One region of the Neorhizobium tomejilense genome, then DNA from elsewhere that is predicted to be linked to it. Evidence: riboswitches for the same ligand, from Rfam matches in the RefSeq annotation. Region 1 holds a riboswitch; each other region holds the start of a gene.

Region 1 (6,555 bases):
TCAAAGCGCGGATCGGCGTTCGATTCGAGCCAGTCGAGGTCTGCGCGCATGGCGTTGCGGCTCGCCTTTTCCATCCGCCGGTAGCGGGACAGCAGTTCCTGGCCGAATTCTGTCAGGCCCGCACCCCCACCGCTTTTCCCCCCATGGCGGGTAAAGATCGCTGGCTCCTTGAACATCCGGTTGATTTCGTCTCCGAGCAGCCATGCCCGCCTGTAGGACATGCCGATCGAGGCGCCAGCCGCCCGGATCGAGCCGTGTTGGGCGATCAATTCCAGAAGCTGCGCCTTGCCCGGACCGAGCCGCACGCCGTTGTCGAGGTCGATTCGTATCGTGGTCTTCGACGGTTGGCTCATGGAATGATCACGACCTTGCCGGGGTTCATGATGCCGGCCGGATCGAACGCCTGCTTGATGCGCCGCATCAGGTCCATCTCGATCGGCGAGCGGATATGGGCAAGCTCGTCGCGCTTCAATTGACCGATGCCGTGTTCAGCCGAAATCGACCCGCCGGCGGCGAGCACGATGCCGTGGACGATCGCGTTGATTTCCCGCCAGCGGCCGATGAAGGCTGCCTTGTCGGCGGCCATGTCAGCGCTGATCGGCTGCGAGATATTGTAGTGGATGTTGCCGTCGCCGAGATGGCCGAAGGCGCAGACCCGGGCGCCCGGCATGGCTGCCAGCACCGCCTGCTCGGCTTCGGCCATGAAGCTCGGGATTTTCGAGACGGGCACCGACACGTCGTGCTTGATCGATCCGCCCTCCGGTTTCTGGGCGTCGGACATGCTTTCGCGCATGTGCCAGAGCGCCTTCTGCTGGGCGACGGAGGAGGCGATCACGGCGTCACGGATGAGGCCCGCTTCAAAACCCTGTTCGAGCAGCGACTGCACCATGGAACTGGCCGTCTCGGCGGAATCCGAAGTCGAGATGTCGATCAGCGCATACCACGGATGCGGCTCGGAGAGCGGATCGCGCACGCCCTCTATATGCCGGGCCACGAATTCGATGCCGATGCGCGGCATCAGCTCGAAACCGGTCAGCGCCGTGCCGCAGAGGTTCGAGGCTCGCTCGAAGAGTTTTAGCGCGTCTGCCGGCGAGTTGAGGCCGGCAAGTGCGACCTGGTGCCCGACCGGCTGCGGGAAGAGTTTCAGCACCGCGCCGGTGATGATGCCGAGCGTGCCTTCCGCGCCGATGAAGAGGTCGCGCAGGTCGTAGCCGGTATTGTCCTTCTTGAGCCGGCGCAGGCCGTCCCAGATCTCGCCTGTCGGCAGCACCACTTCGAGCCCGAGGCAGAGCTGGCGGGTATTGCCATAGGCCAGCACGGCGGTGCCGCCGGCATTGGTGGAAAGATTGCCGCCGATGCGGCAGGAGCCTTCCGAACCGAGCGACAGGGGAAACAGCCGGTCGACGGCTTCCGCCGCCTTCTGGACGTCGGCAAGGATGGCGCCGCCGTCGGCGACCAGCACGTTGGCGACCGGATCGACGTCGCGGATGCGGTTCATCCGTTCGAGCGAGACGATCAGGTCGCTGCCGCCGGTGCGTGGCGTCTGCCCCCCGACGAGGCCGGTATTGCCGGTCTGCGGCACGATCGGCGTGCCGGTCTCGCTTGCAAGCTTCAGGATCGCCGACACTTCCTCCACCAAGCCCGGCTTCAGGAGCATAGGCGAAGAACCCTTGTAGAGCCCGCGGCCCTCGACGAGATGCTGCGCAAGATCGTTCGCGTCGCGCAGGACGTGGTTCTCACCGACGATCGCCGCGAAGCGGTCGAGAAGCTCTGGGTTCGGCCCTGAAATGTCCATCGGCGTCTCCTCCTCTTTAGCCCCGTCTTATTCCCGCGGGGCGGCCGCCCTCGCCAGCCGGTCGTTGATCGCCTCGCCGAGCCCATGGTCGGGAATGGGCGTGACGGCGATGCTGGCGGCACCGGTGGCGTCGGCGCGCTTCAGATAATCGAACAGATTTGCCGCCGCTTGCGCAAGGTCACCGGACGGGCTCAGGTCAAAAACCGCCGCGGCGAGTTCCATTCCCTTCACCGGAGCGGAACCGAGCCGGATCAATGCTTCGCCGGCCTCGACATGGTCGGCGTTGAGCCTCACCGCTGCACCGGGCGCATAATGAGAGGCCAGCATGCCCGGAGCCTCGATGATCGCCGCCGGTCCCTCAGGCCGGATCACTGCAAGACCGGTTGCCTTCTCGATCTCTTCCGCGGCTACCCCGCCCGGTCTCAGCAGCCGGATCATACCGTTCTCGACGCGAACGATGGTCGATTCGACACCGACCGGAGCCGCACCGCCGTCGATGATCAACGCCAGCTTCTCGCCCAGGTCGTCGGCCACGTGGCGCGCGCTGGTCGGGCTCACCTTGCCGGACGTATTGGCGCTGGGGGCCGCGAGTGGCTTGCCGAAGGCGCGGATGAGCTCGGAAGCGAAGCCCTTGGGAAGCCGGATGCCGATCGTATCGAGCCCGGCCGTCGCCAGCGCATGAATGCCGCTCTCGGGCTTCAGCGGAAGGATCAGGGTGAGGGGGCCTGGCCAGAAGGCTTCGGCAAGCCTGCGCGAGATCGGATCGAAGTCGGCATAGCGCTCGGCCATGTCGAGATCCGACATGTGGCAGATCAGCGGGTTGAAGCGCGGCCGGCCCTTGGTCTCGTAGATGCGGGTGATGGCGGCGGGATTGGTGGCGTCGGCCGCAAGTCCATAGACCGTCTCGGTCGGGATCGCCACGGGCAAGCCGTCGCCAAGGACGGTGCAGGCTTGACGAAGCGCGCCGTCACGATCCCGGGTGATGTCGATGATTTGAGCCGTCATATCCGCCCGTCAATAACGCGGACCCGGGCGTCTTCAAAGCTTTTTGATGATCTCGCGGAGCATTTCGTTGGAAGTGCCGAGCATCAGCACGTTCTTGATGGCTTCCATCGGATCATTGGTCTGGAACAGAAGGCCGTTCTTGCGGATCGTGCGGTTGATCTGCAGCGGCTGACCCGCCTCGCGTTCGACCGCAACGGCAAAATACATGCGCGAATTGGCCGGGCTTATATGCTCGAAGAACGTTTCTTCCTCGCCGATCTTGGAGAAGAAGTTGGCGATATAGAACGACCAGCTCACGGGGACGCCGCGTGGAAGAAACGTCCTTGCCGCAGTGACATGGCAATAGCCGAGATGCGGACGTTCATCGAGCGTGTGGTGGAAGATGATCTTCGGAAACTTGATCGAGCGATGGAAGGAGTTGATCCGGTTGTGGCTCGTCTCCCCGGCTGCCTCGAGCCTTTTGCCCGTGCGCTCGGCGACTTCGTTATGGGTGAGATAGCGGCGCTCTTCCGGCAGCCAGACCGGATTGTAGCGGGAGCTGCGCCCCGTCCGGAGGAATTCCGAATGGGATGCAGTCTTCACAACCACCGGCGCCGGAGGCGTTGGTGGAGGAGCTTTGTAATAACGGATCTTTCCCTTGGCCTGCACGGTGGCATCGCTCCCATTCACGCCGGGATTTTATGGCTTATCCCTTAATGACAGGTTTCGCTTTCGCGGGGCTGGAGTGTTGCATTCTGGGCCGTTTCGCCGCTGTCGCCAACGCGGTTGCCGATGTCGCAATGTCGCCTATGCGACACGCTCGCTCGATGATTATATCCGCCTCGATCTTGAGGTGCCGCCTAACTAGGGAAGGCGGAGAATTGGGAAGCCGGCAGGGGTCTTTAGAAACCCTAATCCGGCGCTGCCCCCGCAACGGTGGTGGAGCAATAAGGCACGGCATAAGCCACTGGGAAAGAGCCGCAAGGGCCGCCCGGGAAGGCGCCGAGCCGGTCCCACAAGGGACAAGCTCCTGAGCCCGGAAACCAGCCTCGGGATCAAAAATGACGACCGGACGCGGCGGGCGTTCGGGACAGGGTGTTGGGTGGGCCTTGAGGCCGGCCGGCATTTCCATGTCCTTCCGCTGTCCACATTGACGAGGAAGATAATATGGAAATTCGCAATCAGGCCCTGCGGCAGCTCAAGAACCGCCGTGAAGGCTTCAGCCTCGAACAGCCCTTCTATACCGATCCCGCCTATTTCAAGCTCGATCTGGAAATGATCTGGTATCGCGACTGGCTGTTCGTCGGACATGATTGCGAACTGCCGAAAGCCGGAGCCTATTTCACCCTGCAGATCGGCGATTATCCGGTCGTCGTCGTGCGCGGCCGCGACAACCAGATCCGGGCGCTGCACAATACCTGCCGTCATCGCGGAAGCCGCGTCTGCACCAAGGAGCACGGCTCGGCGGTCCGGCTCGTCTGTCCCTACCATCAATGGACCTACGAGCTGGACGGCTCGCTTTTGGTCGGCCGCCAGATGGGCCAGGACTTCGACAAGACCCAGTTCAGCATGAAGAAGGTCCATTGCGAAAGCGTCGCCGGCTTTATCTTCATCTGCCTTGCCAACGAGGCACCGGATTTCGCGCCGGTCCGCGCGGCGATCGAGCCCTATATGGCGCCGCACCGCCTCTCGGAAGCCAAGGTCGCGCACCAGTCGACGATCATCGAGAAGGGCAATTGGAAGCTCGTCTGGGAAAACAACCGCGAGTGCTACCACTGCGCCGCCAACCATCCGGAGCTCTGCCGCACCTATCCGGAATCGCCCACCGCGACCGGCGTCCAGGGTGCCAAGGACGATCCGGTCATCGCCGCCCATTGGCAGCGTTGCGAGGAGGCTGGGTTGCCGAGCGAGTTCCGCATGGACGAAACCGGCCAGTTCCGCGTCGCGCGCATGCCGCTGATCGAGGATGCCGAGAGTTATACGATGAGCGGCCGCAACGCCGTGCAGCGCAAACTCTCCGAGGACGTGACGATCAACTCGATCGGCACCATGCTGCTCTTCCACTATCCGAGCAGCTGGAACCACATTCTCGGCGACCATGCGATTTCGTTCCGCGTCACCCCGCTGGGGCCGGAGGAAACGGCGGTCACCACAAAATGGCTGGTCCACAAGGATGCGGTCGAGGGCGTCGACTACAATCTCGAAGAACTGACCCATGTCTGGAACATGACCAACGACCAGGACCGCCAGATCGTCGAGGAAAACGCCTTCGGCATCCGCTCGCCCGCTTATGAGCCGGGTCCCTATTCGCCACTCCACGAAGGCGGCGTCATGCAGTTCGTCGAATGGTATTCGAACTTCATGGTCAACCGGCTGCAGGGCGACCAGGCGCAACTCTCGATCGTCGCCTGATCGCCAATTCGTGATCTGCGGTGATCGGTGCCGGGTACGTCTTCAGGAACCGAAACCTGCGTCTGGCGTTGTTTTCTGATTAAAAATCAGAATGAGGAAACACACCGCATGAACGCCTTTCGTCTACGTCTGACTGCGGCGGCGGTTGCCATCGCGACCACCTTTGCCGGGCTTGTGCCAGCGCAGGCCATTCAGATGCCGGCTCCACCGTCAGGCATTTCGGCCGCCGGGGATATCACCAATGTCCAGTACCGTCGCGACTTCCGGCGTGACCGCTATGGCTGGTATCGCGGCCACCGCGGTTATCGCGATCGCCGGCCCGGCTACCGTTATTACAACGGGTTCTGGTTCCCGCTCGCCGCGTTCGGCGCCGGTGCCATCATCGGTGGTGCCATACAGGCCGACCGGGGCGGTTATTCGAGCCGTCACGTCGCCTGGTGTGAAAGCCGTTATCGCAGCTATCGGGCCTGGGACGATACCTATGCGCCGCGCGCCGGCGTGCGGGTACGCTGCATCTCGCCTTACAGATAAGCAAGCGTTGGCCACCTCTACGCCAAGCCCGGTCGCGGCATATGCCAGCGGCCGGGCTTGCTTCGTCGCGGCGCACGTTAATGGCGCATTCAGGATGAACTTCCTAAGGTTGCGGCAAAATTGAAATTCACTGCATACTGAAATAATTGGCTGTCGAAAATTGAAACATAGACAAGGGATCTGGGGACCTAACATGACTCTTTTGAAGAAGATCGCGGTTGCGGGCATCTCCGCTGCCGTTCTCGCCGGCTCTCTGATGCCGGCTCAGGCGATGCCGCTGCCGTCCGCTCCGGCCGCCGGGATCGAAACCAGCGCCGACACCGACGTGACCCTCGTGCAGTACCGTCGCCATGGCGGCGGCTGGTATGGCGGGCATCGCGGTTATCGCGACTACCGTCCGGGTTATCGCCGCCATAACGGCTACTGGTTCCCGCTGGCGGCATTCGGTGCCGGCGCCCTGATCGGCGGCGCCATTGCCTCCCAGCCGCGTTATGCTGAGCCGGCTCCGGCCTATGGCGGCGGCGACGACATCAATCCGCGCCACTACGAATGGTGCGCCGATCGCTACCGTTCCTACGACGCCTATTCGAACTCGTTCCAGCCGAACTACGGTCGGCGCCAGACCTGCTATTCGCCTTATTTCTAAGAGCGCCCGGCAGGCACTACCCCACCCGTCCGGTATCGAACCCGGGCGGGTTTCGTTTGTCCGGCGGTCAGAGAATGCCGGTGCGCTTCAACAGCCACCAGGCGGCAAGCACCGAAATGCCGATCAAGCCGAAGGCATAGGCCGTTCCGCCGGAGCCTCCCTCGAAGGGTAGCGACGAGGTGTTCAT
Region 2 (6,555 bases), 3.5 Mb from region 1:
ATCCTCTCCAAGTCTCAGCCGCATCGCGCCCTGCCATCCGACATCGGCGAGTGCCTCGTTCGCCACGTGCAATGCCGGACCGGACACCGCCCAGGGACCCAACCGGTTCTCGATTCTCGCCACCGCTTCCGGATGTGAGATCACGAAGCCGAGCCGCAGGCCGGCCATGCCGAAGAACTTGCCGAAGGAGCGCAGCACCACCAGCCCGCCGGCGTCCACTGCGTCGGTGACGCTCGATGCTTCCGAGACGTCCATGAACGCTTCGTCCACGACCAGCAGCCCACCCTTCGCGCGCATGACTTCTGTGAGCGCCAAAAGATCGGCCCGCGGGACGATCCGTCCGGTCGGATTGTTTGGATTGACGATGACGGCGATGTCCGCTTCCACCAACCGATCCAGATCGTCGGTTTCGGTGACTTCCAAACCGGAAAGCCGCGCCGCGCGGGCATGTTCCGCATAGGTGGGAGAAAGAACCGCGGCACGGCCTTTCCGGGCGATCAGATCGGCGACCATCGGCAGCAGGATCTGCGTCCCCGGCCCCGCCGCGACATGTGCCGCCGACGGCGCGCCGTAGGCAGCAGCGGCAAGAGCCTTCAGCCTTTCCGCCGATGCGACGTCGGGCAGTCGCGCGAAAGCATTGTCGGGCAGGGGCGAATACGGATAGGAATGCGGGCTGATACCGGTGGAAAGATCGACCCAGGGTTCCGGCGCGTGGCGAAACAGCGCCCGGGCACGGGAAAGATTGCCGCCGTGCTGTATCGGATCGCCAATTTCACCACCAATATCAGGGCCTGCCAACTTTATGTTCCTTCTCGCATTTTTCGCCCTGATCACGGAGCGCATCGTGGGTTATCCGGACTGGCTGTTCCGGCGCATCGGCCATCCGGTCACCTGGATCGGCGCACTGATATCCCGGCTCGACCGCGATCTGAACCGCGAAAGCGACGACTTCTCCACGCGCAAGCGAAAGGGCGTGTTCGCGCTTCTGGCGCTTCTCGGCATCACAGTCCTGCTCAGCCTGGTGATCGAATACGACCTGAGAATGATCCCCCTCGGGCCGATCCTGTTGGTCGTGATCGCTGCGAGCCTGCCTGCGCAGAGGAGCCTTGAAACCCATGTAGAGGCCGTGGCCACGGCGCTGCGATACGGCGGCCTGGACGCCGGGCGGAAAGCGGTCTCGAAAATCGTTGGGCGCGATCCGGAAAAGCTCGATGAAGCCGGCGTCTGCCGCGCGGCGATCGAGAGTCTGGCCGAGAATTTTTCGGACGGCGTCGTGGCGCCGGCCTTCTGGATGGGGATCGGCGGTCTTGCGGGCGGCGTCGGCTACAAGGCGGCCAATACCGCCGACAGCATGATCGGCCACAAGCTGCCGCGTTACGAAGCCTTCGGCTGGGCGGCCGCGCGATTCGACGATCTCATCAACCTGCCCGCCTCGCGCCTGAGCGCCCTTCTTTTCGTGGTCGCTGCAGGTTTCATCGATCGCGCCTCGCCAGGCAACGCGATCCGCGCCATCAGGCGGGATGCCCGCCATCACCGGTCGCCGAACGCCGGCTGGCCGGAAGCGGCGATGGCCGGCGCGCTCGGCATTGCGCTTGCCGGACCGCGCAGCTATGGCGGACAGATGATCGAGGCGCGGTTCATGGGCGAGGGTGGGCGCTCCGAGCTCACCTACGACGACATTCGCCGCGCGCTGAAACTCGCCCGCGTTGCCGACGCGCTGCTGATCGGCCTTTTCGGCCTTCTGGCGTGGATCATCTGGCAAGTTTGAGCAGCCCATCCAGATCGAGATGCTTTTCCATATGGGCGGCCAGCCGGTCCAGCACCGCGTCCACGCCTGCCTCGTAATCGAGGGCGGAGGTAGAACCTCCGAGTCGCGTCAGCCAGGCCGACCGCTGCCGGTCGTCGGAAAACAGACCGTGGAGATAAGTGCCCCAGACCCGGCCATCCGCCGATATCGCGCCTTCCGGGTTGCCGCCGACGATCGAGAACGGGCATTGGCAATCCACGCCCGACGTCCGTCCGATATGCATTTCATAGCCCGACAGGGAAATTCCGTCGAAGCTTTCGCCTGAGACGGCCTCCAGCCGTTTATCGCCGGAAAGAACCGTTTCGACATCCAATAGGCCAAGACCTTCGATCGAGCCGGGTGGTCCTTCCGTTCCGTCCGGATCAGAAATCGTTTTGCCAAGCATCTGATAGCCGCCGCAAAGGCCCAAAACTCGCCCGCCGCGGCGGACATGCGCTGCAATATCCACGTCGAAACCGGCCGCCTTCAGCGCCCGGAGATCGGATATCGTCGCCTTCGAACCGACCAGCAGCACGAGATCGCAATCGCCGGGAATGACCTGTCCCGGCCGGATCCGAATGAGATCGACATCCGGCTCCGCTTCCAGCGGATCGAGATCGTCGAAATTGGAGACATGCGGCAGGATCGGCACCGCGATCCTGATCTTCGCGCCAGCCTTCCGCACAGAAGGTGCATTGAGGCCAAGCGCATCTTCCGCCGGCAGCCGGGCCGCATCGGCAAAATGCGGCAACAGCCCGACCGAATGCCAGCCCGTGAGTTCCCCAATCATCCGCATGCCGTCTGCGAACAGGGCTGGGTCGCCCCGAAACCGATTGACGATAAAGCCCCGGATCATTGCCGCATCTTCGGGATCGAGCACCAACCTAGTGCCGGCAAGGCTGGCGATCACCCCGCCGCGGTCGATATCGCCGATCAGCACCACCGGCACGCCGGCGGCCCGCGCGAACCCCATATTGGCGATGTCGTTCTGGCGAAGATTGATTTCCGAGGCGCTGCCGGCACCTTCGATCAACACCAGATCGGCCTGATTGCGAAGAAGCCCGAAACTTTCGAGAACCCGCGGCATCAGCGTCCGTTTGAGCATCTGATACTCGGCGGCCTTGGCATTGCCTTCGACCCTGCCTTGCACCACGACCTGCGCACCCACCTCGCTCTGCGGCTTCAGGAGCACCGGGTTCATGTGGACGCTGAGCGGTGCGCCGGCGGCACGCGCCTGCAGCGCCTGCGCCCGGCCGATTTCGCCGCCATCCGCGGTGACCGCGGCATTGTTCGACATGTTCTGCGGCTTGAACGGCATGATCTTCAGGCCGCGCAGCGTAAAGGCGCGGGCAAGGCCGGCCACCACCAGCGACTTGCCCACATCCGAGCCCGTTCCCTGAAACATCAGCGCCCGAGCTGGCTTGACCCGAACCATGGCTAAAACTCGATGCCGGCCTGGGCCTTCACGCCCGCCTTGAAGTGATGTTTGACCAGCGTCATCTCGGTGACCATGTCGGCCGCCTCGATCAACGCAGGCTTGGCATTGCGGCCGGTAACGACCACATGCAGGTCCGGCCGTCGCGCCTGGAGCGCCGCGACGATCTTGTCGAGATCGAGATAGTCATAACGAAGTGCGATGTTGAGTTCGTCGAGGATGACGAGCCCGATCGTCTCGTCCGCCATCAGCTCGAGCGCCTTTTCCCAGGCCTTCTCCGCCGCAGCAACGTCACGCTTCAGGTCTTGGGTTTCCCAGGTGAAACCCTCGCCCATCGTGTGCCAGACGACGCGGTCACCGAAGACGGCAAGCGCCGGCTGCTCCCCCGTCGACCAGGCGCCCTTGATAAACTGCACGACGCCGACCCGGCGGTTGTTGCCGAGCATGCGCAGCGCCAGGCCGAAAGCGGCGGTGGATTTACCCTTGCCCGAGCCGGTATGGACGATGAGAAGACCCTTTTCCTGGGTCTTCTCGGCCACTTCCGCATCCTGCACCGCCTTGCGGTTCGCCATCTTGGCGCGGTGACGCTCGACGGACGCCTCGTCGATCTCCTTCACCGGGAAGCGAGCTTCGCCGGGGATCCGGCAGAAGCTTCCTCGCCGGCCCGGAATCGTTCGCGGACCACACCGGTAAGCGCACCGAGCACGGCCCAGAACACCAGGTTGGTGGCATAGACGGCGTTGACGAAGCGGGCATGGAGATCCATCGGGACCGCCGTTTCATGGCTTGGCGGCAGCGGCGCGCCGACCAGATGCGGGGCGATCAGCAGCACGATCGCAAGCGCTGCGAACACGGCCGAGCGGGTATAGGCGAGCAGGCCGAGACCCATTGCCGTGCAGACCGCCGTCGAGACCCACCAGATCTGGCGCGGGCCGAGTTCCGCAGCCGGCATGCCGGGCAGTTCCGGCGGCAGGCCAAGGCCGGGCGCGAGGATGACGGCGAGGAAGCCGGCAATGCCGAACATCAGGCCGCCGCGCCAGCCCTTGAAGCCGCCGAACGCTTCCGAAGCGGCAACCAGGACAAGGGCAAAACCGATAGCCGACAGCATGTCGGCGGCAGCAGTATAGATGAAACGCTCGAAGCCGTCGGCGGGAGCCCACGCTTCGTCGCCGTGGTGATGCTCGGCGGCCGATGCCGTGGCACCTGCGGCCGGCGCAGCATCATGGCTGTGGCCTGCCTCGGGCGCGGCATTCTCGAACACTTCCGCCTGCAGGATCAGCGGCACGGTGGAGAAGCTCTGCATCACGGTCAGCAGCAGTCCGGACAAAAGCCCGGCGATCACCGCCGTGAAGACGATGTTGCGAAACAACGACATTGGGGAGAACTCCTCAGTGGCAGGGAAAGGCGAGCGAGTGGCGCGTGTCATGCGCGGCGTTATGGACGACTTCCAGATGCGAGAAACCGACAAAGCCGACGATGAACAGGCCGAGCAGGGCCGTCATGCTGAGGGGAATGATTTTCGAAGCGGAGAGGCTGACTGCAGCTGCAGCAGAATTCGTAACCATGGTCTCGTCCTTTCGCCCTCCACCCGAGGGCCGTTCACGTTCTTTGCCGCCTCTGGCAGGTCTCCTGGCTCGCGGATCGGACGCCTTCTCCCGCCTTCCCAGGATCCCGTTGGCCGGATTTCCCAGTGGCTTGACGGCCGCACGGCCGTTTTGGTCGAAGACTTTCCGCTTACAGTTGCGGGGGCAGCCGCGGGTTGGACGGCAGAAATCCGTCGCACCGCATTCCCTCTAAAACCCTTTCGGGCACCATAGGCTCGGTCACTATAGACGAATTCGGCGTCACGGCAATCGCCTTTGCGACGCATTGACATGGGCCTGCGACCGGGCTTACTTGAAAGGAGATGGTCCCTTTCCGGCAACGGGGAGGGCTAAGAGAGAATGCGGTGCGATCCCTTTTTCAGGATCAATGCCGCGGCTGCCCCCGCAACTGTAGGCGGCGAGCCATTGCCTAAAACGGCCATTTGGCCGTCAAGCCACTGGGAAATCCGGCCAACGGTATCCTGGGAAGGCAGGCAAATGGCGACGACCCGCGAGCCAGGAGACCTGCCGTCCGATTAATTTTGCTTCACCGGGCGGGGTGCTCCGGAGGAAGTTCTCGATCACCGCAGAGGGGTTTCGACCTTCTGCTCCGCGCCCCGATTTTCGACCCCGGCGGGAACGCGGCTGACCGATGAGTGACCACCGACCAGATGATCCGGCAACCGCCGGCCCGGCAGATGTGACGATTTTCGTCTGCACCAATTGCCGTGACGCGTCCGACGGCGAAATCCGGCCCGGCATCGCACTAATCGCGGCGCTGCGCGAGGCAGCAAACGGCAAGCCGCTCGCGGTCAAGCCGGTCACCTGCCTTGCCAGTTGCGAAAAAAGCCCGAGCGCCGCCTTCAACCACAAGAGCGGCTGGTCCTATGTCTTCGGCCATCTCTCGCTCGACAATGTCGAGGACATCGTCACCGGCGCGATGATGCTGGCCGAGGACGAGCGCGGCTTCCTTCCCCTTCGCGGCCGCCCGACCTGCCTGCGCGGCAAGGGCATGACGGCCCGTATTCCACCCTTTCATCACCACGAGGACATGCCATCATGAGCGTTTCGTTCGACCGCGTTCCCTGCACCGTCGTTACCGGGTTCTTAGGCGCCGGCAAGACCACGCTGATCCGCAACCTGATCGAAAACCTGAAGGGCAAGCGGCTGGCAATCATCGTCAACGAATTCGGCGATGTCGGCATAGACGGCGACGTGCTGAAGGGCTGCGGCATCGAAAGCTGCCCGGAGGACAACATCATCGAGCTTGCCAACGGCTGTATCTGCTGCACCGTGGCGGACGATTTCGTGCCGGCGATCGACCGGATCCTGGCCATCGAACCCCGCGTCGATCACATCCTCATCGAAACCTCGGGCCTCGCGTTGCCGAAGCCCCTCGTCCAGGCCTTCCAGTGGCCTGACGTCAAGGCGCGAGTGACGGTGGACGCCGTGATTGCCGTGGTCGATGGACTGGCACTCGCCGAAGGTCGCGTCGCCGACGATCACGAGGCGCTGGAAGCGCAGCGCAACGCGGACGGTTCGATCGACCATGACGATCCGGTCGAGGAAGTGTTCGAGGACCAGGTGGCCTGTGCCGACATGATCGTGCTCACCAAGAGCGACCTCCTGGATGCCGCCGGCCTTGCGACCGCCAGGGATCGCGTGTCCGCCCATCTGCCACGTGCCGTGAAAATCGTCTCGGCCGCCAACGGCGCCATCGATCCGGCAGTGCTGATCGGCCTCGGCCTCGC
Region 3 (6,555 bases), on a different contig from region 1:
GAGGGCATCCAGCTGATCATGCGCCAGGCCGGCACGGCGGAAATGCCGGACCTGACCTTTATCGGCCTCAACCGCCTGCGCATGGTTCAGGAGCGCGACCTGCCCGTCGATCTCGCTCCATTCATCGCCAAGGAAGGCGACATGGGCAAGCTCGGCTTCTCCGACAACATCCTGAAGCTCGCCCAGGTCAAGGGCAAGCAGGTCGGCCTCGCCTTCGCAACGTCGAACCCGATCATGTACTACAATGCCGACCTGGTGAAGGCTGCCGGCGGCAATCCGGACGTTCCGCCGAAGACCTGGGACGAAGTCATCGCGCTCGGCGCCAAGATCAAGGCGCTCGGCAACGGCGTCGAAGGCATCGACTTCCGCTGGCAGGGCGACGACTGGATGTTCTCCGCACTGCTGTTCGGCGCCGGCGGCCAGATGCTGGGCGCCGACGAAAAGTCCGTCGCTTTCGCCGGACCGGAAGGCCTGAAGGCTGTCGAGACGCTCGACCGCATGGTCAAGCAGGGCGGCCTGCCGGTCTTCACGGCCCAGGCCGGTGAACAGGCCTTCTTCGCCGGCAAGGTCGGCATCGAGTTCAAGACGACCGGCGCCCTGCGCAACACGATCAAGAGCGTCGGCGACAAGTTCGACCTGCGCACCGCGCAGATCCCGCTGATCGATCCGGTCAAGGGCAAGCTGCCGACCGGCGGCAATGCCGTCGTCATCCTCGCCCGCAATGCCGAAAAACAGCAGGCCGCCTGGAAGTTCGCCAAGTTCGCCGCCGGTCCGTATGGCGCCTCCGTCGTCGTTCCGGGCACCGGCTACGTTCCCAACAACGAGCTTGCCGCCAAGTCGCCGGACTACCTCGGCAATTTCTACAAGGAAAACCCGCTCTTCGTCGCCGGCCTCAGCCAGATGGACCGCATGGTTCCCTGGTACGCCTTCCCGGGCACCAACGGCGTCAAGGTCACCCAGGCGATCGTCGAGAACCTGTCGCGCATCGTCGAACAGCAGGCCACCCCGAAGCAAGCGCTGGAGGATGCCGCTTCCGAAGTGAAGGGCTTGTTGCCGCGCAGCTAAGCGCCACTCCGGCCCAACCGCACCACGAGCCGCCGTTTCCGATCGGAAGCGGCAGTTTTCCTTTTGCATGAAGCGTTAGTGGATTGCCCGCACCGTGCCGCCCCGGCGCAGCATATAGGCGACGTCGAGATGCCGGGCGGGCGCCGCATTCTCGGCGATGTCCAGCAGCAGCGAGGCCGCAGCCGCCCCCATGCTCGCATCCGGCATCTCCACCGTTGTCAGCGGCGGGTCCACCAGCCGCCCAATGGCGATCCCGTCGAAACCGGCGACGGAGATATCGCGGGGTACGGAAAGTCCTTCGCGCCGCAGCGCGCTGATGACGCCGAGTGCAAGAAGATCGTTGGAGGCGATGATCGCCGTCGGCGATACGGTCGCGAGCGCCGCGCTGAGATCGAGCTGGTCGTAGCCGTCGAGGAAGGAAATCTCGACCGCTTCCAAGGGTTCAACGCCATTCTTGATCATCGCATCGCGATAACCCTCATGCCGGCGACGCGCGCGGTCGGAAGCCGCGAAATTTCCGGAGACGAACAGGATGCGTCGATGGCCGAGACCGATCAGCATCTGCGTCAGCTCCCGGCCGGCACCGCGATTGTCCACGGTCACGGCGGCGGGAAACAGCGAGGTCGGCATGTTGTTGAGAAGCACGGTTGGCGGCAGCGAGGACGTGAGGGCAACGCTTGTGGCGGGATCGCAGACGGTCAGGATCAGCCCGGTCGGCCGGTCGTTGAGAAGCGAGGCGACTGCGTCCGCCTCGCGTGCAGGGTCGTAGTTCGACTGGGCGATCAGCACCCCATGGCCGGCAACCAGCATGCGGTTCTGGATGCTGGAAAGCGACGAGGCGAAGACGGGATTGGTGATGCTGGGGATCAGCACGCCGACGATCGGCCGTTGCCCGGGCCTGCCGGCCGCTGAATTGATCGGCCGGTAACCGAGCTCTGCCGCCGCGCGGCGGACCCTGCGGGCCATGCGATCGCTGACATTGCCGTTGCGATTGAGCGCCCGGCTCGCCGTCGCCAGCGAACATCCGGCTCGTGTCGCCACCTGCTGCAATGTCGTCATCGGAGAAGGTCCTCTTCCGTTCGGCAGGTCCCACGGCCCGCCAACGGCAGATTTCCTCCCGATATGTAAGAGTTTTATGTCAGCAACGACGGATTTTTCTCAAACGGCAAGGCCGACTGCCGCCAGGCAGTCCTTGAGCGTGAAACAGGCAAATGTCGTCATCACAGGGATTGACAACGGTCGCTTATGTAATGTTATTACAATCATCAATTGGATGTAACGATATAACATAATTTAGTTCGCGATCGAAACAACCGTAAATCGGTAGGCCGGTCATGTGTTGGATAGCCACTCGGCGCGGAAAAGTTCAAACAATAAGGAAGGAACCTCATGAATTTGTCCCTCACTCCAAATCGTCTGCTAGCTGCTGTCGCATCAGGTCTTATCTTCGCGGCGTCCGGAGCGTTTGCCGATGAAGATCATGAGACGAAGGAGGCATGGCGCCTGTTTGTCGGCGATCACACGAACCCCGTCGTGCGTGCCATCAACTTCGAGAACGGCAAGGAACTCGGCCGCTATGACGTCAAGGGTCCCGCGGCCCTGACCGCTAGTGCCTCCGGCCAGACCGTATTCGCTACCCAGTCAGATCATGACATCGTGCACGTCATCAGGACTGGCATCGATTTCTCCGATCACGGGGAGCATCGGGATCTGGAGGTTTCCGAGGTCGGGTTGCTGCCCGTGACTTTCGAAGGCAAGCGTCCTTTCCACGTCGTCCCGCATGACGACCATGCGGTCCTCTTTTACGATCGAGGCGGCAAGGCGGATATCATCGACGAAACAGCTCTTCTCGAAGGCAGGGCCGACGTGAAGACAGTCGACACGACGAAGCCGCATCACGGCGTAGCGGTAACGATGGGTCGTTTCGTGCTCGTGTCGGTCCCGAACACTGAAATCCAAACCAAGCCCGACGAACTGCCGCCGAGGGTCGGCCTTCGCGTCGTCGATGAAGCGGGCAAGCAGCTCGGTGACGTCGCGAAATGCACCGATCTTCACGGCGAGGCCACCTCGGCCCGGCTGGTTGCCTTCGGTTGCAAGGAAGGCGTTCTCGTTGCCGGCCCGGGGGGCATTGATGGCCCGAAGCTGGAAATGCTCGCTTACCCGGCGGACCTGCCAAAGGGCAGCACCGGGACCTTGCTTGGTGGCAAGGCGATGCAGTTCTTCCTCGGCAACTACGGCGAAGACAAAATCGTCCTGATCGATCCGGACGCCGAGGAGCATTTCCGGCTGATCGCCCTGCCCACCCGCCGCGTCGACTTCCTGCTGGACCCGGCAACGCCGCGCAATGCCTACATCCTGACGGAGGACGGCGATCTTCATGTGCTGGACGTGATCAAGGGCGAGATCGCTCGCAAGGTCAAGGTCACCGAGCCCTACAGCAAGGACGGCCATTGGCGTGATCCGCGGCCGCGCCTTGCCGTTGCGGACGGTCATATCGTCATTGCCGATCCGCGGCACTCGCTGGTTCGCGTTGTCGATGCGGAAAGCCTGAAGGAGGTCCGGACGATTCCCGTCGAAGGAAAACCCTTTACGATCGTTGCCGTCGGTGGCTCCGGCGCATCGCATTGATGCGATGATTCTGCATGAAGCGGCGCTGTTGACAGTCGGCAGAGGGAGTGTAAGTTCGCGGCGTCAAGGTTCTTCCGTCCCGCGATGGAAGCTAAGAGGGAATCCGGTAAAAACCGGAGCTGTCCCGCAACTGTGAGCGGTGAGCCGTTCGTCCAACATGTCACTGGCAACAATGCCGGGAAGACGGACGATGAAGGCTTTGACCCGCAAGCCAGGAGACCTGCCTGACGATAGAAGTTCCGTGGTCGGGGTGTGCCACAGGAATGACGGTTCCGTCGGGCCATCGTGCCTGCCGCAACCTTCATTTTTGCTGCCTCCTCCTTGAGTGAGACGAAGGCAGTGAAAACACAGGGATTATCTTCCCAGAACGTATCCGGGCGCGCCGTCCTCCTGATCGCCAAATCCGCCTTTGCGGCGTCGCCGCATCTGGAAATGCAGCGGCTCGCGGAGCTTGCGGCCGGCATGACCGGGGCCGGAATCGTCCGGTTCGCCTTTACCGAGCAGGGAACCCCCTCGCTGCGCCAAGCGCTGTCCAATCTGCTCGACGAGGATGTCGAAACCGTCATCATCGTGCCGCTCGTCCTGCCCATGGAGCCGAGCTTTCATATCTGGCTGACGAAATCGCTGACACGCTGGAAGGCCGCCGACAGCCGCCCCTGGCCGGCCTTGTCCATCGCCAGGGATATCGCCTCCAGCACGCTGATGGCGCAGCTTCTCGGCGAGCTGCTGGAGACGGCCGAGGAGCTGGATGTCCCGAAAACCGAAAACCCACCCGTCATCGAAGGTTCACTCGTGCCAGCCCAGAAACGCCGCGCACTCGTCTGCCAGGGCGGCCCCTGCAACGCGGCCGGAGCCGATGTGATCTGGGGACATCTGCGCAACCAGCAGGAGCGGCAGAAATTGCGCGCTGCCGGCGACGGCACGATGACCGCAAAATCCACCTGTCTCGGTCCCTGCAGTCTGGCGCCCGTGCTGCAGGTGTTTCCGGAAGGCACCTATTACGGCGGCGTCACCGAAGATGCGATCGACCGGATCGTCGGCGAGCACCTGCTTGGCGGCCGGATCGTCGAGAACTTCGCCTATCACCCAACGGGCCGCAAGCAGCGGCTTCGCACCCCATCCGAACAGAACAACAGGAGAGAGAATTGACGTCACAGACGCTATCGCGCTTGGCCGCCGCCTGGTTCACCGCCGCCACCTTTGCCGCCGCAGGCACTGTCTTCGCAGGCGAGCCGCTTCGCGTCGGAGCCACCTACATCACCAGCGGCACGGACCCGGCCAAGGGGTCGAACGGCTGGGCGCTGGTCAGCCATGGCGTCGGCGAGAACCTCTTCACCGTCGATCGGGACGGCAAGCTCGTGCCGGAGCTGGCCGCGAAGGCCGAGCGCGTCGCAGACCTGACCTGGACCGTGACCCTGAAACCCGGCCGCCTGTTCTCCGATGGCACGCCCGTCACCGCCAGGGCACTGGCAGCCGGTTTCGATACCACGTTCGCCAATAACAAGGCGGCGCTCGCGACCGGCGGCAAGCTGAGCTTCGAGGCGGTCGACGACCTGACGCTGAAGGTGACGACCGAAAAGCCGGTGCCGTTCATTCAGGCACTCTTCGCCGAATGGCCGCTGATTGCCTACAAACCCACCGAGGCCGGCAATGCCGTCTTCAGCGGTCCTTACCGGATCTCCGCCTTCAAGACGGATGCCTCGATCACGCTGGAGCCCAACGTGCATTTCGCTGGCGCCGACCAGCGTTCGCCGGTCAATTTCCGCAAGTTCGGTGATGCCCAGACCCTGACGCTGGCGCTCGAAGCAGGCGAACTCGACATGGCTTTCGGCTTGCCGTCGGAGGTCGTTACCCGGCTCAAGACCAACCCGGACCTGACGATCAAGTCGTTCCCGGTCGGGTACCAGTATCTCGCTTTCTTCAATACCGCCCGGCCGCTGATGGCTGACGTGAAGGTGCGCCGGGCGATCGATCTGGCCTTCGACCGCAAGGAGCTTGCAGCCGCGATCAACGGCGGCGAACCGGCGACCGGTGCCTACGCCGCCTATTTCCCCTTTGCCGGCCGGGAGGCACGCCCCACCGATCTTGCCAGGGCTGGCGCGCTGCTCGACGAAGCCGGCTGGGCAAGAGGCAGCGGCGGCATGCGCGAAAGGGGCGGCACGCCGCTGCGCCTGCTGGTCATCACCTATCCGCAGCGCCCGGATCTCGTCACCATGCTGCCGGTGGTCAAGGCGGAACTCGCCAAGATCGGCATCGGGGTCGATACGCAGGTGGTGGAGAACATCCAGCAGGTAGCTTCGGCCGGCGACTTTGACATCGCGCTCTGGGCGCAGCACACGGCCCCGAGCGGCGACGCCGCCTTTTTCCTGAACTCGATGCTGAGAAGCGGCGCTTCGCTGAACTATGCGAAATATGCCTCGCCGGATTTCGACGCGATCCTCGACCGGTTTGCGACCGAGGGTGATCCGGCAAAGCGGGTGGCGATCGCGCTGGATGCCCAGCAGAAACTCTTCGCCGATGCGCCCGTCTCCTTCCTGGTATCGCCCGTCTGGTATGTCGGCCTGTCGAAGCGGCTGAAGAACTACGAGCCGTGGGGATCCGACTACCACGTCCTGCGCGCCGATATCGGCGAGGCGGAGTAGGCCACGTGATGCGACTGGCCCGGTTCGGCATACAATCGATAACGGGGTTGCTGGCGGTTTCGCTCGCCTCTTTCTCGGTCATCACCTTGATGCCGGCCGATCCGGTCGCGATCGCCATTCGTGTCTGGAACCTGCCGGCGACGGAGGAAACCGTCGCCGCGTTGAGGGCGCAGTGGGGGCTCGATCAGCCGCTGCCGGTCAGGTATCTGCATTGGCTGGC

The links. A riboswitch is a leader RNA that binds a small molecule or an ion and turns the genes downstream of it on or off. The one in region 1 is predicted to bind cobalamin.
Region 2: it holds a riboswitch for cobalamin, as region 1 does, so the genes downstream of both, ACSQ3G_RS19525 (CbtB domain-containing protein) here and ACSQ3G_RS02125 (aromatic ring-hydroxylating oxygenase subunit alpha) in region 1, are expected to answer to the same signal.
Region 3: it holds a riboswitch for cobalamin, as region 1 does, so the genes downstream of both, ACSQ3G_RS31455 ((2Fe-2S) ferredoxin domain-containing protein) here and ACSQ3G_RS02125 (aromatic ring-hydroxylating oxygenase subunit alpha) in region 1, are expected to answer to the same signal.

What each region holds. Positions count from the first base shown of each region.
Region 1 covers NZ_CAXUSO020000001.1:430,992-437,546, forward strand. Annotated here, with positions in the region: gene ACSQ3G_RS02105 (winged helix-turn-helix domain-containing protein) at 1-353, opposite strand, end outside; gene ACSQ3G_RS02110 (FAD-binding oxidoreductase) at 350-1,795, opposite strand; gene ACSQ3G_RS02115 (L-threonylcarbamoyladenylate synthase) at 1,823-2,800, opposite strand; gene ACSQ3G_RS02120 (DUF6656 family protein) at 2,834-3,448, opposite strand; cobalamin riboswitch at 3,614-3,845, shown strand; gene ACSQ3G_RS02125 (aromatic ring-hydroxylating oxygenase subunit alpha) at 3,947-5,191, shown strand; gene ACSQ3G_RS02130 (BA14K family protein) at 5,300-5,722, shown strand; gene ACSQ3G_RS02135 (BA14K family protein) at 5,916-6,368, shown strand; gene ACSQ3G_RS02140 (transporter) at 6,436-6,555, opposite strand, start outside.
Region 2 covers NZ_CAXUSO020000001.1:3,956,074-3,962,628, forward strand. Annotated here, with positions in the region: gene cobD (threonine-phosphate decarboxylase CobD) at 1-798, opposite strand, end outside; gene cbiB (adenosylcobinamide-phosphate synthase CbiB) at 803-1,768, shown strand; gene ACSQ3G_RS19510 (cobyric acid synthase) at 1,752-3,221, opposite strand; gene cobO (cob(I)yrinic acid a,c-diamide adenosyltransferase) at 3,224-3,838, opposite strand; gene ACSQ3G_RS19520 (CbtA family protein) at 3,835-4,596, opposite strand; gene ACSQ3G_RS19525 (CbtB domain-containing protein) at 4,610-4,786, opposite strand; cobalamin riboswitch at 4,824-5,052, opposite strand; cobalamin riboswitch at 5,112-5,351, shown strand; gene ACSQ3G_RS19530 (DUF1636 family protein) at 5,457-5,867, shown strand; gene cobW (cobalamin biosynthesis protein CobW) at 5,864-6,555, shown strand, end outside.
Region 3 covers NZ_CAXUSO020000002.1:1,830,743-1,837,297, forward strand. Annotated here, with positions in the region: gene ACSQ3G_RS31440 (ABC transporter substrate-binding protein) at 1-1,065, shown strand, start outside; gene ACSQ3G_RS31445 (substrate-binding domain-containing protein) at 1,141-2,124, opposite strand; gene aztD (zinc metallochaperone AztD) at 2,455-3,693, shown strand; cobalamin riboswitch at 3,742-3,935, shown strand; gene ACSQ3G_RS31455 ((2Fe-2S) ferredoxin domain-containing protein) at 4,033-4,842, shown strand; gene ACSQ3G_RS31460 (ABC transporter substrate-binding protein) at 4,839-6,335, shown strand; gene ACSQ3G_RS31465 (ABC transporter permease) at 6,344-6,555, shown strand, end outside.